Regions from separate parts of the Shewanella sp. DC2-4 genome, predicted to be linked through region 1. Evidence: predicted binding sites of a transcription regulator. Region 1 holds the regulator's gene; each other region holds the start of a gene.
The links. The regulator sigma-54, encoded in region 1, starts transcription at its own class of promoters, with help from an activator protein. The targets are predictions, from matches to a motif close to GTTGGCACGNNNNTNGNNT.
Positions count from the first base shown of each region.

Region 2: HQQ92_RS13070 (DUF1328 family protein) is a predicted target of sigma-54. The motif match lies at 3,721-3,739, and genes of this name have one in related genera.
Region 3: norV (anaerobic nitric oxide reductase flavorubredoxin) is a predicted target of sigma-54. The motif match lies at 3,330-3,348, and genes of this name have one in related genera.

Region 1 is NZ_JABRVR010000002.1:3,664,363-3,670,500, forward strand. Features, by position in the region: gene kdsC (3-deoxy-manno-octulosonate-8-phosphatase KdsC) at 1-133, shown strand, start outside; gene lptC (LPS export ABC transporter periplasmic protein LptC) at 130-690, shown strand; gene lptA (lipopolysaccharide transport periplasmic protein LptA) at 677-1,231, shown strand; gene lptB (LPS export ABC transporter ATP-binding protein) at 1,228-1,959, shown strand; gene HQQ92_RS16730 (RNA polymerase factor sigma-54) at 2,067-3,545, shown strand; gene hpf (ribosome hibernation promoting factor) at 3,574-3,861, shown strand; gene ptsN (PTS IIA-like nitrogen regulatory protein PtsN) at 3,864-4,307, shown strand; gene rapZ (RNase adapter RapZ) at 4,304-5,158, shown strand; gene HQQ92_RS16750 (HPr family phosphocarrier protein) at 5,145-5,420, shown strand; gene mgtE (magnesium transporter) at 5,671-6,138, shown strand, end outside.
Region 2 is NZ_JABRVR010000002.1:2,803,001-2,809,138, forward strand. Features, by position in the region: gene HQQ92_RS13060 (beta-ketoacyl synthase N-terminal-like domain-containing protein) at 1-1,687, shown strand, start outside; gene pfaD (eicosapentaenoate synthase subunit PfaD) at 1,818-3,464, shown strand; gene HQQ92_RS13070 (DUF1328 family protein) at 3,821-3,997, shown strand; gene HQQ92_RS13075 (hypothetical protein) at 4,022-4,216, shown strand; gene HQQ92_RS13080 (diacylglycerol kinase family protein) at 4,361-6,040, shown strand; gene HQQ92_RS13085 (hypothetical protein) at 6,091-6,138, opposite strand, start outside.
Region 3 is NZ_JABRVR010000002.1:3,319,359-3,325,496, forward strand. Features, by position in the region: gene gbpA (N-acetylglucosamine-binding protein GbpA) at 1-343, opposite strand, end outside; cyclic di-GMP riboswitch class I at 467-566, opposite strand; gene HQQ92_RS15210 (TMEM165/GDT1 family protein) at 977-1,531, shown strand; gene norR (nitric oxide reductase transcriptional regulator NorR) at 1,582-3,189, opposite strand; gene norV (anaerobic nitric oxide reductase flavorubredoxin) at 3,416-4,945, shown strand; gene norW (NADH:flavorubredoxin reductase NorW) at 4,938-6,104, shown strand.

The sequences.
Region 1 (6,138 bases):
CCACCCCTATGTACGCCAACACGCCCATTTTGTGACTACGCTCAATGGTGGCCACGGTGCACTGCGTGAACTCACAGATCTGTTACTCCTAAGTCAAAATAAATTCACTTCGGCCCATGGAATGAGTATATGAGTCGTGTGACACTCGCAATTATCGCTTTTTTTGGAACTGCACTAGCGCTTTACTGGCAGGTCCAGAACAAACACAGCGGTGATTCCGATAACAGAGTAAAAGATCAAAATACCCCAGATTTCATCGTTGAAGATCTGCGCAGTGTTGAGTTCAATGAGCAAGGACTAGTGAATAGCCGTGTGACGGCGAAACACATGGAACATTATGATTCAACGAATCAAACTTTCTTTACTCAACCTGTTTATCTTGTTTATCCAGACCAAGGTAAAGCACAATGGCAGCTCAGGGCAGATCAGGGCAAGCTAAACAAGGAAACTGGCAAGGTTGTATTAGAAAATAATGTTATTATCGATGCCATTAGCCCAGAAGAACCGATTCAGACCTTGTCCACCAGTTATCTGGAACTCGATCTCAACACTATGATAATGACCTCTGACCGTACCATTTACGTCACAGGGAAAGATTTTAATATTCAAGGCCAAGGCCTTTATGCCGACCTCAACGCGCAAGAAGTGCAATTGACCAGTCAGGTAGTAGGAACATATGAAGCAAAATAACGTATTACTTGCCAGCCTAATGCTAATTATGAGCATGAGTGCTTTCGCGAAAGTGGGCGACTTAAAGCAAGAAGTCAAAATTAAAGCTGTGAGCCAAACTGCGGATATCAAAAACAACCAGATTATCTTCTTTGGTCCGGTGGAAGTTACCCAAGGCTCAATAAAAATCCAAGCAAATGAACTGCGTGCATTTTCCGCTGAAGGTGAAAATAGCAAAACTTTAGTCGCCACAGGCAACCCTGCTACGTATAGCCAGATATTAGACGATGGCCGTCCTGCATCGGCTAGCGCGAAAGAAATTCGTTACGATATGGCAAGCCGCACCTTAACTCTGAAAGGTATGGCGTCATTAGATCAAGCAGGTAGCCAAGTTACAGGCAATTTAATCCGCTATAACATGATTCAACAGAAATTGATGGCCGAGAGTACTGGCAGTGGTGACGATCGCGTAATCACTATTATTCAGCCTGAAAACTATCAAGATGATGCTAAATCAGACGCTCCGGCGGATAAACCTGTAAAAAAGCAGGACTCTAAATGACCCAAATCACCTTAAGAGCACAAAATCTGGCGAAAAGTTACAAGAGTCGCCAAGTGGTTAAAGACGTCAGTCTGACGGTAAAAACCGGTCAAGTCGTTGGCCTACTCGGTCCAAACGGTGCAGGTAAAACCACGACCTTTTACATGGTTGTCGGGCTAGTGAAGAGCGATAAGGGACATATCTTTATCGACGATGATGATTTAACCGCAGATCCTATGCATCTGCGTGCCCGCAAAGGCATAGGTTACTTACCGCAAGAAGCCAGTATCTTTCGTAAGCTAACTGTTCATGACAACATCATGGCCGTACTGCAAACTCGTAAAGAACTTAAAAACGAAGAACGAGAAGAAGAACTAGAACATCTGCTCGAAGAGTTTCATATCACCCACATCCGTGACAGCCAAGGCATGTCATTGTCGGGTGGCGAACGTCGTCGCGTCGAAATTGCGCGGGCTTTAGCCGCTAATCCTAAGTTCATTTTGCTCGATGAACCGTTTGCCGGCGTCGATCCTATTTCGGTTATCGACATCAAGAAGATTATCGAACAACTCAAAAGTCGCGGCCTTGGCGTACTGATCACAGACCATAATGTCCGCGAGACATTAGATGTATGTGAACATGCTTATATTGTGAGTCACGGAAACCTGATTGCCGAAGGAACTCCAGCAGAGATCTTAGACAATCAGCAAGTTAGGGCTGTGTACTTAGGTGAACAATTCAGGCTATAGTTAATCGAGCGAAGCCAATGGAGGCAATTTATACCGCCATTGGGCTTCACTCAAGATAATAATAAGCGACCTCATCCAACAATAATAACGTAGGGATCAGCGGTAACATGAAAGCGTCACTCCAGCTCAAACTGGGTCAACAGTTAACCATGACGCCACAACTACAACAGGCTATACGTCTGTTGCAACTGTCGTCATTAGAACTGCAGCAAGAGATCCAGCAAGCATTAGATTCTAATCCCCTTCTCGAGCTGGAAGAGGATCAATTCGACGCCACTAAAACCCCTGTAAACCAAACGCTATCCGATACGGATTTCAGTGAATCTAGCACTCTGCCACCAGAAAAAGACAGCTCCACCATAGATACGGCAGAGTCGCTAACCAAAGAATCCATGCCCGATGAGCTCCCCATGGACACCACATGGGATGAAGTGTTTACCGCCTCCCCAAACTCAGGCCCCGGCGGCAGTCGTGAAGACGATATGCCCTTCCAAGGCGAGACCAGTGAAGGTTTGTACGAACACTTAGAATGGCAAAAAAACCTCACGCCGTTTTCTGAAACCGATTTAGCCATTGCCACCGCCATTATTGATGCCATCGACGATCAGGGCTATCTCACCCAAAGCACTGAAGAAATTCTCGAAGCCATGGGCAATCCTGAAGTTGAGCTTGACGAAGTCGAAGCCGTACTCAAGCGTATTCAGCATTTTGATCCCATAGGCGTTGCCGCCCGCGATTTAAGTGAATGCCTGCTGATCCAACTGTCGCATTTCGCCGCTGATACTCCCAACCTAGAAAACGCCCGTATGCTGATCAAAGATCATTTAGATCTGATCGCCGCCCGTGATTTTAGGTTATTGATGCGTAAGACTAAATTAAAAGAAGATGAATTAAGGGATGGTATAGCACTTATCCAAACCCTCAATCCTCGCCCAGGTTTGTTGATCACGCCCAATAATGACGAATACGTTATCCCAGATGTGTCTGTGTCGAAGAAAAATGGCCGCTGGGTCGTTGAGCTTAATCCTGACTGCATGCCAAAAATCAATGTAAATCAACATTATGCTTCTATGGCACGCAGTACCAAAAACCAAGCCGATAGCCAATTTATTCGCGGCCATCTGCAAGAGGCTAAATGGTTTATTAAGAGCTTAGAAAGCCGTAACGATACTTTGCTTAAAGTTGCTAATTGCATAGTGCAATATCAGCAAGGTTTCTTTGAGTATGGTGAAGAAGCCATGAAGCCTATGGTGCTTAACGATATTGCCGAAGCGGTAGAAATGCATGAGTCCACCATCTCACGGGTCACAACTCAAAAATACATGCATACCCCTAAGGGACTTTTTGAACTAAAATACTTCTTCTCTAGCCACGTCGGTACTGACGATGGTGGTGAGTGCTCATCCACAGCAATCAGAGCCTTTATAAAGAAACTGGTGGCAGCGGAAAACCAGAAAAAACCATTAAGCGATAGTAAGATGGCACAACTTCTGGCAGAACAAGGGATCAACGTAGCCCGCAGAACCATTGCGAAGTACCGAGAGGCTATGCTTATTCCACCTTCTAATCAGCGTAAAAGTTTATAACCTACAGTGGATATCGGAGGACGTTTCTATGCAAATAAACCTAAGTGGACACCATGTCGAAATTACCGAATCGTTACGTGCATATGTAGAAGAAAAGTTTTCAAAACTTGAACGCCATTTCGAACAGATCAATAATGTGCACGTTGTGCTCAATGTTGAGAAAATGCAACAGATTGCCGAAGCGAGAATAAACCTCATAGGTGGTGAAGTTTTTGCTACTTCAGAGCATGCTGACATGTATGCCGCTATAGACGCCCTGATTGACAAGCTTGACCGTCAGGTTATTAAACACAAAGAGAAGTTAACAAAACACTAATAATGGAACTTTGTACCATACTGCGGCCGGAGTGCACTACCTGCGCCACTCCGGGCAGCAAGAAAAAGGTACTGGAACTCATCAGCGACTTAGTCGCTGCCCAGTACCCGACCCTCTCATCTCAAGAGATATTCGAAAGCCTAGTGGCGCGCGAAAAGATGGGGAGCACAGGTATAGGTAACGGCATCGCCATTCCACATGGTCGACTAGCCGATATAGATCAGCCCATTGCCATACTAATTAAGTGTGAAGAGCCGATAGCATTTGATGCTATCGATAAGCAACCTGTTGATATTTTATTTGCACTACTGGTGCCTGCAGACCAATGTCAGCAGCACTTAAGTACCTTGTCTTGCATGGCCGAAAAGCTGAGCGACAAGCAAATATTAAAGCAATTACGCAAGACGCATGATGAAACGGAACTCTATCAGGTAATCACTGGATGAAACTGGTCATAGTGTCGGGCCGCTCAGGCTCAGGCAAATCTGTCGCCCTTAGGGTACTCGAAGATCTCGGCTATTATTGTGTCGATAACCTTCCCTTGCCATTGATTGGCAGTTTGCTTGAGCAACTCAAAGGCAGTAACGATCTCGTCGCCATCAGTGTCGACGTGCGTAACATGCCTGAGCAGGATAAGGTCTTAGTAAAACAACTCGCTAGCCTACCTCCAGATACTGAGTTAACGAGCTTCTTCCTTAACTCCAGCGATAAAATTCTGCTCAAGCGTTACAGCGAAACCCGCCGTTTGCATCCTTTGTCGAAGAGCCGAGTCTCTTTGCAAGAAGCGATAAAGCTGGAGGGGAAACTGCTCGAGCCTATGTCAAAACTGGTCGATCACTACATAGATACGTCGAATTTGAATATCTATGATTTAAGCGACCAAGTCAGACAAATTCTCCTTGGTAGTGTCGATAAAGAACTCGTGATCAACTTCGAGTCCTTTGGCTTTAAGCACGGAATGCCCACCGAAGCCGACTTTATGTTCGATGTGCGCTTCCTGCCCAATCCCCACTGGGAGTTGGCGCTGCGGCCATTGACTGGCTTAGATGAACCCGTAGCTGAGTTCTTAAATCGTCAACCACTGGTTAATAAGTTCATCTGGCAAATCGAAAACTTACTGGAGACTTGGCTGCCGCACCTCGAGCGTAACAATCGCAGTTATTTAACTGTGGCCATTGGCTGCACAGGTGGACAGCACAGATCCGTTTACGTCGCAGAGCAATTGGCCAAACGCTTTAGTAACGGTAAACATAAAGTTTATGCCCGTCATCGAGAGCTCAATAATGCCAAAGCTTGAACGTCAGATAACCATCTGTAATAAGCTCGGTTTACATGCCCGTGCCGCCACTAAGTTGGTGGTACTGGCTTCCGAGTTTGATGCGACCATCACCTTAATCCAAGGCGATAAACAAGCATCGGCCGCCAGTGTGCTTGGCTTGCTGATGCTTGAAACTGGCATGGGTAAAACCATCAAGCTTATCGCCGAAGGCCCAGATGCAGAGCCGGCTCTCGATGCCATTTGTGCCTTAATCGACGCTAAGTTTGACGAAGCCTGTTAGTTTCACTTCACACTAAGCACTTCATCGTTAGTTTCACTTCATGTCTAGTTTTAAAAACTTGCCATTCACACATGGCAAAACATTTGTCGCTCGACGATACAAGCCACAGGCGATTACACTAGCGGTCATTGCGCTGGCCTTAACCTTACCTTAGCCGTCTTAATCTATGTCATCGACTGACGCTTAGTCACCGCAAAATCCTAGCCCAACACTAAGATCTCAAACCAATTTGCCGCACAATGGAGGACAAATGCCCGTAGATAATGCAGAAAACGATCACACCGGACATAGTCTTGACCAGTTAAACCAAGCGCTTAGCAGCGGCATGTTCGTGCATGTGCGTAATATGCTGCAAAAAATGGCCGCCTCAGATATCGCGCTGATCTTAGAATCATCACCGCCAAGTGCCAGACAAGTATTGTGGCAGCTCATCGATCAGGAACAAATAGGCGACATACTCGATGAGTTGAGTGAAGAACTCAAAGACCCACTGATCCGCAGCATGAGCCCTGAGCGAGTCGCGAAAGCGACAGCAAGCATGGACACCGACGATCTCGCCTATATTCTGCGAAGTCTTCCCGACGCCGTTTACAAACAAGTGTTGCAGTCGATGACGGAGCAAAATCGCCTGAGGGTAGAACAAGCCCTATCTTATCCAGATGAGACCGCCGGCAGCTTGATGAATACAGATACAGTCACCTTAAGACCCGATGTGAAT
Region 2 (6,138 bases), 860 kb from region 1:
GGGCGACCAAGTGATGGCGGGGTCATTAATGGCCGAAGGTTGTGGTCAATTACTGCAATTCTTTATGCTGCATATTGGTATGCACCTCGGAGTTAAAGATGGTCGTTTCCAACCGCTCGAAAATGCGTCACAAAAAGTGCGCTGTCGCGGTCAAGTTTTGCCGCAATCTGGCCTGCTCACCTATCGCATGGAAATCACCGAAATCGGTATGAGCCCGCGCCCGTATGCTAAGGCGAATATCGATATTTTGCTCAATGGCAAAGTGGTAGTGGATTTCCAAAACCTTGGGGTGATGATCAAAGAAGAAGCCGAATGCACCCGCTACCTCGCGGATAATGCCAACAGCACAGCTAACAATACGACTAGAAATGTAGCTAAAAATGCTGTTTCGGCTGCGCCGTTGGTTTCAACAACATCAGTATCGTTAGCGGCGCCACTGATGGCACAGTTGCCTGATTTAACTGCGCCAACCAATAAAGGCGTAGTGCCGCTTAAGCATGTGCCTGCTCCAGTCGCGCCTGCGGATTCAAAGTATGCTAACCGCGTGCCCGATACCCTGCCGTTCACGCCGTACCACATGTTCGAATTTGCCACTGGCGACATCGAAAACTGCTTCGGCCCCGATTTCAGCATCTATCGCGGCCTTATTCCACCGCGCACGCCTTGCGGTGATTTGCAGCTCACGACTCGCGTCATTGCGATTGACGGCAAACGCGGCGAGCTGAAAAAGCCATCATCGTGTATCGCTGAATACGAAGTGCCAGCAAACGCTTGGTATTATGATAAAAACAGCCATCACGCCGTTATGCCCTATTCTGTGCTGATGGAAATATCACTGCAGCCAAACGGTTTTATCTCAGGTTATATGGGCACCACATTGGGCTTCCCCGGCCAAGAGCTGTTCTTCCGTAACTTAGACGGCAACGGTAAGCTGCTGCGCCATGTGGATTTACGTGGCAAAACCATAGTGAACGACTCACGTTTGTTATCGACTGTGATTGCTGGCAGTAACATCATCCAGAATTTTAGTTTTGAATTAAGCTGCGATGGCGAGCCTTTCTACCAAGGTAAAGCGGTATTTGGTTACTTCAAGGGCGATGCGCTGAAAAACCAGTTAGGCATAGACAACGGCAAGATCACTCAGCCTTGGCATGTGCAAAATGGCATAGCCGCCGATAGCCAAATCAATCTGTTAGATAAACAACATCGCAGCTTTAACGCACCAAAAGGTCAACCACATTACCGTTTAGCGGGCGGTCAACTTAACTTTATCGACAAGGCTGAAATCGTGAAAGCCGGCGGTAAAGCGGGCCTTGGCTATTTATACGCCGAGCGCACCATTGACCCAAGTGATTGGTTCTTCCAATTCCATTTCCATCAAGATCCTGTGATGCCAGGCTCATTAGGGGTTGAAGCCATTATCGAGCTGATGCAAACCTATGCGATTGACCAAGACCTTGGCGCGGGCTTTAACAATCCAAAATTCGGGCAGATTTTATCGGATATCAAATGGAAGTATCGCGGTCAAATTAACCCATTAAACAAGCAGATGTCACTGGATGTGCACATTACCAGCGTGACAGACGACAATGGCAAACGCATCATTATGGGCGATGCCAACTTGAGTAAAGATGGTCTGCGGATTTATGAAGCTAAAGATATCGCCATCTGTATTGAAGAAGCCTAGCGAGTTTACGCTGTTAGAAAGACGCTAATCTCGAATAACAAATAACAAATAACAAATAACAAATAACAAATAGTTGCGCCGCCTTGGCTATCCACATCACCAAGGCGGCACAAATAAAATGAGAACACCTATGACTAGCCATACTCTAGATCAATTCAATAGCAATAACGAAAAACTCAGCCCTTGGCCGTGGCAAGTCAACGATGCCGCGCTGAGCTTTGATATCGACTCATTAGGCAAAAAACTCAAAGATTTAAGCCAAGCCTGCTACTTAGTGAATCACAGCGAAAAAGGCTTAGGCATAGCGCAAACGGCCGAAGTCACCACAAGCGACAGCCAAGCGCCACTGGGCTCACACCCCGTCAGCGCCTTTGCGCCCGCCCTTGGCACCCAAAGTTTAGGCGACAGTAATTTTCGCCGCGTACACGGGGTTAAATACGCTTACTACGCTGGCGCTATGGCCAACGGTATTGCCTCGGAAGAACTGGTTATCGCGCTGGGCCAAGCGGGCATTTTGTGTTCGTTTGGCGCGGCGGGGTTAATCCCATCCCGCGTTGAAGCGGCCATTACTCGCATTCAAGCGGCGCTACCCAATGGTCCTTACGCCTTTAATTTAATTCACAGCCCAAGTGAGCCCGCATTAGAGCGCGGCAGTGTTGAGTTATTCTTAAAACATAAAGTGCGCACGGTCGAAGCCTCGGCATTTTTAGGTTTAACGCCGCAAATCGTTTATTACCGCGCAGCAGGTTTGAGCCGCGACGAACATGGCGAAATAGTCATTGGCAACAAAGTCATCGCAAAAATCAGCCGCACCGAAGTCGCGACTAAGTTTATGGAGCCAGCGCCGGCCAAAATCCTCCAGCAATTAGTGAGTGACGGCCTTATCAGCCAAGACCAAATGGTGATGGCGCAACTCGTGCCCATGGCGGATGACATCACGGCCGAAGCCGACTCAGGCGGCCATACCGACAATCGTCCATTAGTCACGCTATTACCGACGATTTTGGCGCTCAAAGATGAAATCCAAGCTAAGTATCAATACAAGACGCCCATCCGTGTGGGCGCTGGCGGTGGCGTCGGTACTCCCGATGCTGCATTAGCCACCTTCAACATGGGCGCGGCCTTTATCGTCACAGGTTCAATCAACCAAGCCTGCGTCGAAGCGGGCGCGAGTGAACACACACGTAAGTTGCTCGCCACCACAGAAATGGCCGATGTGACTATGGCGCCTGCCGCCGATATGTTCGAAATGGGCGTGAAATTACAAGTGGTTAAGCGCGGCACTCTGTTCCCGATGCGCGCCAATAAGCTGTATGAGATCTACACCCGTTACGATTCGATTGATGCCATCCCTGTGGACGAGCGTAAAAAGCTCGAAGAGCAAGTGTTCCGCTCATCACTCGATGATATTTGGGCGGGCACTGTCGCCCACTTTAACGAGCGCGATCCTAAGCAAATCGAGCGTGCATTGGATAACCCCAAACGTAAGATGGCGCTGATTTTCCGCTGGTATTTGGGTCTTTCGAGCCGCTGGTCAAACACAGGTGAAGTCGGCCGCGAAATGGATTACCAAATTTGGGCAGGCCCAGCGCTCGGCGCATTTAATGCGTGGGCGAAAGGCAGTTATTTAGATGACTATAAGGCCCGTAATGCGGTGGATTTAGCCAAACATTTAATGGTGGGCGCGGCGTATCAATCCCGCATTAACTTGCTGTTATCCCAAGGCGCGAGCATTCCGGTTAGCCTGCAACGCTGGAAACCATTAAATCGTTTTTAAACGTATTTAGCTCCTATCATCTTGTATTATAAGATCATAATATCTTCAAGCCGACACAAACTCACAGTGTCGGCTTTTATTTATCTTTACTTATGAACGACATCAGCTCACAGTCTTTGATTCAACGTATTAGGCTGAAACTCTTACCGAAGCTTAGGTAAAAATTGCCTACCCCTCTTTTAATTCACTCACACCATTTTAAATAAAATGATTTAAATTATATTTAAAATCAATTAACTACTTAAAATTTTTTAAAGTTGGCATTAAGATCGCAATCAAGTAAGAGCCATTAGCCGTTACCTTACAAGTGACACAAACGGTCATGCGAAGGATTAATACAAGGGCAGGAGGTTATTATGCTAGGTTGGACATTAGTATTTCTAGTTGTTGCCGTGATTGCCGGGTTGTTAGGATTTGCTGGGATTGCTGGCGCAGCGGCGGGAATAGCGAAAATCATTTTCTTCATATTTATTGTGTTATTAGTGATTTCTCTGCTGATCAATGCCCTTAAGGGCAAATCACCGCGACTATAATTTTTTTTAGAAAAGGAGATAGATATGAAACCATTTACCCTGATGACAAGTGCAGCATTCGCATTATTACTCGCCCTAGGTTTAACGGCCTGTAGTGATAACAAAGCCGAAGACGCGGGCGAAAAAATCGATGAAGTAATGACTGATACAGGTAATGCCATCGAAGATGCCTGTGAAGAAGTCAAAGAAGGTGTTAAAGCTAAAGATACTAAGTGCTAAACAAACCTCACTTTAGGGTGGCAATAGACTCGTCTACTGCCACCCTTTTGGTTTAGACTCGCTCATTTCTGCATCTCTCATCTCGACATCTATCCATTCAAGTGCAACGATTTTAACCAAGAACAATGGCATTGGAGGACTTGCATGCTAACGAAGATCCACATCAAATATTTGTACACTGCAGGTGCAGTATTGTTAGCCTATTTTGCAGTAACAGACACTTCTCCCCTGCTCACTTTCATTTGTGCATGGACAAGTCTGTCACTGTTTTTAGTCGGTTCAGCCTATTGGTTTAATCTCGCCAGTATTTTTAGAAAACGCCAAGATGGCACTATTCCTTGGTATATTCGTTGGGGTTTTATTCCCTTTTTATTAGGCAGTCGACTCTATAACCACTGGGCCAGAAAATACGATTCAGTACCACCCATGCAGAGGATTGATGAACATCTGTATCTCGGCTGTAGACTCTTTTCCGCAGATCTGGAAACGATTAAAGCCAATAAGATCACTGCCATTCTGGATGTCACCGCTGAATTTGATGGCTTAGATTGGTCGCAATTTGAAGATCATATCGAGTATTTAAATATTCCCATCCTCGACCATAGCGTACCGACCAGTGCCCAACTCAATCAAGCCGTTAACTGGCTGCACCGCCAAGTGCGCGCCAATAAACAGGTACTCATCCACTGTGCAATGGGTCGTGGCCGCTCAGTGCTGGTACTCGCCGCTTATTTGGTTTGTAAAGATAAACAACAGCACTTCGCCGAAGTACTGCAACAGATAAAGCAAATCCGCAAAACCGCTGGCTTAAACAAATGGCAATTACGCGCGCTCGATCGCATGCTTAGTCAAGGGAAAATTAACATCCACAAAGTGGCGTGGATTATCGCCAACCCAGTTTCTGGTGGCGGGAAATGGCAAGAATACAGCGAGCAAATCCAAGATGAACTCAAAGCCTATTTTGACCTGACTTTAAAACTCACAACAGCAGACGAAACCGCAAATGTCTTCGCCGAGCAAGCCCGTAATGCAGGCGCTGATATCATTATCGCCTGTGGTGGCGATGGTACTGTGACTGAAGTGGCCTCTCAAATCGTTGATACGGATATCGTCTTAGGCATCATTCCTCTTGGCACAACTAATGCCCTCAGCCATGCCCTCTTTGGTTTAGGCAGTAAGCTTATTCCTATCTCTCAGGCGCTGGATAATATTATTCAAGGGCATTGCCAAGCCATTGATACCGCGCGTTGTAATGAGGAGTTAGTGTTGTTGCTTGTAGGCATAGGGTTTGAGCAACAAATGATTGAATCCGCAAACCGTGAGCGTAAAAATGCTCTCGGCCAGTTTGCCTACCTCGATGGCTTATGGCGCGCAGTGAATGCCGATATCACTTTAACCATCCAACTCAGCTTAGATGATGCAAAACCCACAACATTAACGACCCATAGCCTAATCGTTGCCAATGCCGCACCGTTTACCAGCGTGTTGGCGCAGGGCGATGGCGAACCAAACATGACCGACGGTTTGCTCGACATTACTTGGTTGGATGCTGGCGATGAACCCAAAGAGCAGTTGCTTAGCCTCGCTGAATTAGCGATTGCGGGATGGGTAAAAGAAGGCAATAAGAGTGTGCGAGATCAACAAGCGAGTGCAAGTAAAGTCCATCATGCCCATGCTAAAAAGGTCACTATCAGCAGCCAGCCTAAGTGTAAATATGTGATTGATGGTGAAGTATTTGAGCCAGCGGATCTCACTATTGAAGTCCAGCCAGCATCTCTTAAAGTGTTTGTTCCTTATCAGGAAACCACAGAGCAAGATGAGTGATCGTTGTGGAGGACATCCAGCCTAACTTTTTAGGCTGGATGACTGAGAATTTATAGAACGAACAAAAAATATAAAATATTCAACAAAATAAATATAAC
Region 3 (6,138 bases), 350 kb from region 1:
GCCAACTGAATTTATTCCAGCCCGATTTAATATCCGTCTTTGCCCAACGGCTCGGACTTTGTTCATCCAAAGGTGAAAAAGCACCATTGCCAGCACTCGCCAATTTGCCATCAGCAGGACCTGATTCAGGAAAACCCGATGGCCCCTCAACACTTTGCGGCTCCCATTGCACCGCGCCACAATTGGCATTTTTACCTGTTTTACAGGCATATGAACGCGATTCTGGTGCCACAACATAACCGTGCGCCTGCGCAGAGATACTCACAAACGCATTCGTCGCCATTACTGCCGCGGCCAATAAACTCAATTTAGAAATAGGGGAAAAAACAGTAGAATTTGCCACTTTAATGCACTCCATTGATTGCCTATCATCCTAAACATAATGATAGGCTTAGATATAAAAGTGGTATTTGGGCAAACAACAGCATTAAACAGCAGTCGTTTATCTTTCACAGAAATCGAATTCTGCGGCAACTCCGCTATCTTAGTTCACTAAAAAATCCATTTACAACCTTAGACCGGAAGCTTTGCGTCCTAACTTTTCAATTAGTTTGCCAAATACAGTCGTTATCATTGAGTCACTACGAGTTAACAGTATGTAACCAAGTAGAAATGACTTGGCTAAATTAGCAACAAAAGACAACGTTGTCAAAAAATAATTCATTTATATTCATTAAGTTACAGAATGTGAATCGGTATTTTTCTGACACCCGTCAAACATTTATCAGCACCTACTGTTATAAACTCGTGCTTGAAACTAAATCTTACCTAGGTATAATGCCCACCTCGCTTCGGGGGAGTAGCTAACTGGATTTCGAGCCATCGTCATCTAGGGTGAACATCAACATACTTGGCAACATGCCATGGTGTTCACAGCAAATCATAGATTTGCCCAGCAAGACCTGAGCACAATGACCGCACCTAGGGGTGGACGGTTTATTGTGCTTATGTCATAACCACCCCTAAAGGATTACACTTGGAAGCCCTACTTGCCTCAACCTTTACGGTTGCTATCGCCGAAATTGGTGATAAAACTCAATTACTTGCACTAATCCTCGCCGCAAGATTTAAAAATAAAACTGCCATTATTTTAGGTATTTTGCTGTCGACATTATTTAACCATTTTGCCGCAGCTTGGATTGGTCAATGGGCCATTAACTGGGTAAGCCCTGATCTTGCACGTTATTTAGTGGCCGCGTCCTTCTTCGCGATCGCTCTTTGGGTGTTAATCCCCGATAAAGTCGATGCAGAAGAGAGCCGTTTCTATAAAATGGGCCCCTTTCTCGCCACCTTTATCCTGTTTTTTATCGCCGAAATGGGGGATAAAACGCAAATAGCAACTGTGGTATTAGCCGCAAAATACGATTCATTAACTATGGTGGTTGCTGGCACAACCTTAGGCATGCTGCTTGCTAACGTACCCGTAGTGATCGCAGGCCACTTCAGCGCCGAAAAATTGCCTATGTTGTGGATACACCGTGGCTGCGCCGTATTGTTCGCACTCTTAGGCGTAGCAACACTGTTCTTCTAAGAATCGAGACTGGGGTTTTGCTGCAGAATAAAATTTCTTCACGCAATATTTCATTCTTTTAAACCTAACCGTTTTGCAAGTCGGTGCAAATTACCTGTATCGATTTGCAATATTCTTGCACACGCAGCCCAATTTTGTTTATTCGCGGCTAAAACTTGGCGAATAAGTTGACGCTGATATCTCTCAGTCGCAGCCTTAAGCCCCAGCATAACACTGGAATTATCTTGCGATTGTCGCTCACGACAGGCCGACTCAGACCTAAATGCTAATTCACTGGCTGGCGTTGCGGCATCTGATGGCCTATCTTCGTCGACTGTTTTGTGTGCTTGATTCATCAAAGAATCGAGCTGAAAATGTTTATCACTTAAGCTGATATAAGCCGTTTTTAGCTCGGCTTTCGCCAACACCGCAGCCCTGTGTATCGCATGCTCTAGCTCACGCACATTACCCGGCCATGTGTATTGCTCTAATAACTGCTGCGCTGCGTGTGTGATATTGATATGGGTGAGTCCTAACTTCGCTTTACAACGTTCAAGAAAAAAACCTGTCAGCATAACAATATCTTGCCCACGCTCTCTTAATGGTGCTACGTGGATAGGAAATACGCTCAACCTATGGTAAAGATCGAAACGAAAGCGCCCTTCCGTTGCCTCTTGGTGCAAAATTCGATTAGTGGCGGCAATAATCCGAGTATTAACTTTTAGGCTCTTATCACTGCCCACTCGCTGTAATTCTCCGTATTGTAAAACCCTCAATAACTTAGCTTGCAGCCCCAAGGGAAGCTCCCCGATTTCATCTAAAAACAAAGTCCCCTTGTCAGCGAGTTCAAACTTGCCTTGCCTATGACTGATTGCCCCCGTAAATGCCCCTTTTACATGCCCAAATAACTCGCTTTCGGCGACGGACTCAGGCAATGCAGCGCAGTTCAAATAGATAAGTGATTTATCGGCTCTGGTCGATTGATTATGTATCGCCGCGGCCACTAACTCCTTACCCACGCCAGTTTCGCCGGTAATTAATACCGATAAATCAGTGCCTGCCACGGCACTTATCTGCTGCTTTAGCGATTGGATCTGTGTGGATTGCCCTATGATCTCCTGCTGACTAGCAGGACGATTGAGCACCTCAGTGCCATTGGAGACTTCAACAACTTGGGATTCTAGCTGTTGCATCAATAACGCAGTATTAAGACTGGCTGCGGCCAGTGCGCTGATCACACGCAACTCGCTATCACTAAAATCATCAAACTGATGAGGGTTGAAACCATCAATGGTGAGCGCCCCAATTAAGCGATCGTTCGCGATTAGTGGTAAACCAATGCAAGCATGTACATGTAAGTTCGCACTATGATGTGGAATTAAACCATCATACGGATCAGGAAGTTCACTGTCGGCCGGGAAACGAACCACATCGCCAGCACGGGCGATAGCCTCTAATCTCGGATGTTCACTAATTTGAAAGCGCCGCCCTAACACTTCGGCAAAGAGCCCATCTATCGCCAAGGGGACAAATTGCTGCTCCCGAAATGCCAATAATGCCGCAGCATCACAATTGACACGCCGCCTGACCACTGCCAACAAACGCTCAAATCTGTCTTGCGTCGACACGCCGACAGTTAAATCTAAGGCTAACTGAGTTAAATCAGCATGGGCACTCATAGCACATCCACAGTCAAATAAAGTCATATTGACAACAGTGTAATGTCAATTTGACTAATATCAAATTGTCATTATGACATCAGCAAGTGATTTAAAATGTTGAAATACGCTAATACCAATAAAAATCAAAACCTTAAAATATTGGCATGGTGAGTGCAATAAGAGATTTAACTAAATAAGCAAGATTTACGTAGCGCATTCATTATTAATTATCACAGGTGTATTTATGACTATTCATGTAAAAAACAATATCCACTGGGTGGGTCAACGCGATTGGGAAGTGCAAGATTTTCATGGTACTGAGTACAAGATAACTAAAGGCACAAGCTACAATAGCTACCTTATCCGTGAAGAAAAAACCGTGTTAATTGATACAGTTGATCATCGGTTTAGCCAGCAATTCTTACAAAATCTTGAAGCTGAAATTAATTTAACCGACATAGACTATATTGTGATGAACCATGCAGAGGAAGACCACTCAGGCGCCCTGACTGCATTAATGGCCAAAATTCCTAACACACCAATTTACTGCAGTGAAAATGCGGTCGACTCCATTGTAGGACATCACCACCACCCAGAATGGAATTTCATTACCGTAAAGACAGGTGATAGTTTAGCAATAGGCAATGGTAAGCAACTGATATTTATCGAAGCACCTATGTTGCATTGGCCAGATAGCATGATGACATACCTCACCGAAGATGCGGTTTTATTCAGTAACGATGCCTTTGGCCAGCACTATTGCGATGAACATTTATTCAATGATGAGGTTGATCAAAATGAATTAATGGAGCAATGCCTACGGTACTACTCAAACATTTTAACGCCCTTTAGCAGCCTAGTAACGGCTAAAATTCACGAAGTATTAAGCTTTAATTTACCTGTAGATATGATCGCAACTTCACACGGCATTGTGTGGCGTGATAATCCAGCCCAAATTATTCACCAATATTTAGCTTGGGCCGACGCTTATCAAGAAGACCGCATCACGATTCTCTACGACTCTATGTCCAATAATACTCGCATGATGGCCGACGGTATTGCTCAAGGTATCCATGATATTGACCCCAATGTAGCGGTAAAAGTGTATAACGTCGCACGTCATGATAAAAACGAAATCCTTGCACAGGCATTTAGGTCAAAAGGTATTTTAGTCGGCTCATCCACCATGAATAATGTGATGATGCCTAAAATTGCCGCCATGCTTGAAGAAATCACGGGCCTGCGTTTTCGCAATAAAAAGGCGGCAGCTTTTGGTAGTTATGGCTGGAATGGCGGCGCAGTCGATAGAATTCACACTCGTTTGATGGATGCTGGTTTCGAAACTTCAGTGGGATTAAAAGTCAAATGGCGTCCCGATCGTGATGCGATGCAAGAATGCCGTCAGCACGGCCAGCGAATCGCGCGAGAATGGGCATTGCGTCCCCTCGATAGCGCTAATAGTCGCTCTATCATTAATCAAGTCATGTCAAAACCTAGCCAAGCCACCACGGCCAGTCAAACAGCTGAAAATACTGCTACTAATAACGTCCCTATGACTGCACCGATTGCAACAAAAGCGTGCGAATTAAATGATACACAATCAATGATTTGCACCGTTTGCCAATGGGTTTACGACCCTGAAAAAGGAGAACCTAATCAAGATATCATTGCTGGCACACCTTGGACTCAAGTGGCCGAAGACTTCCTCTGTCCCGAATGTGGCCTAGGTAAAAGCGTTTTCGCTGTCATAAAAAATGAGGTGACTAATGCCTAAGCCAATCGTCATTATCGGCAGTGGATTCGCGGCATATCAGCTAGTCAAAACACTGCGACGTTTAAACCGCGAACAACCGATTACAGTTATCACAGCCGACTCTGGTGACGAATACCATAAACCAGATTTAAGCCATGTGTTTAGCCTTAAAAAAATGGCGTCAGACCTCATAAAATTGACCGCGACTGAATTTGCACATGAGCAACAAATTGATGTGATAAATCACTGTGAAGTCATAAAAATAGATAAAGTTCGTCAGGTAGTATGTTGCCATCAAGGACGCGAAATTGCGTACAAAAAATTAGTGCTTGCCACAGGTGCACGGCCCTTTATTCCACCTATAGAGGGGGATGGCGTCGATATCATCCATACAGTTAACAGCTTAATGGAGTATCAGGCCTGCGAAGCAGACATCCATGGTGCGAGGAGAGTACTGGTTATCGGTGCTGGTTTGGTCGGAGTTGAACTGGCAATGGACTTAGCAACTGCAGGTAAGCAAGTATTTTTGGTCGATCCACAAGCGAGCTTAATGCCGAATATGCTACCCGAAATGTTAAGCCACAAACTGACCGCTGTACTAACGCAGCATAACGTCACAGTGCAATTGCAAACCCGAGTCAGCCAACTGCAACACCAAGATGGCAGTATCTCTGTGTGCCTAGATAATGACCAGCGGTTTATTTGTGATGCGGTTATCTGTGCAGCGGGACTTCTCCCTAACAGCCAACTTGCCCAGCATGCGGGGCTAGAGGTCAATAAAGGTATCGTCGTTAACGAATACTTACAAACCAACGATGCCCATATTTATGCGCTAGGTGATTGCGCCCAAATCAACGGCCAAAATAGGGCCTATTTGCAACCTGCGTTACTGAGCGCCAATGCGCTGGCGAACACATTACTGAACCAACCGACAGCAGTGAATTTTCCCGCCATGCTCATTAAAGTGAAAACGCCACTGTTACCTATGCAACTCAGCGGTATAACAGTGAATGGCGTCCATCGCTGGCAAGTCGATATTGATGCTCAAGGAAGCAGTATTAAAGCATTCGACGTGGATGAAACATTTATAGGATTTATCGTAACCGAGGATAAAATGCAGCAAGCATTTGGATTGTTAAAGCAGCTAAATAGCCCTAACGCGGCACTCATCGCGGCCTAAGAGCACATTAACGAGAATGTTAATATTATTGTCG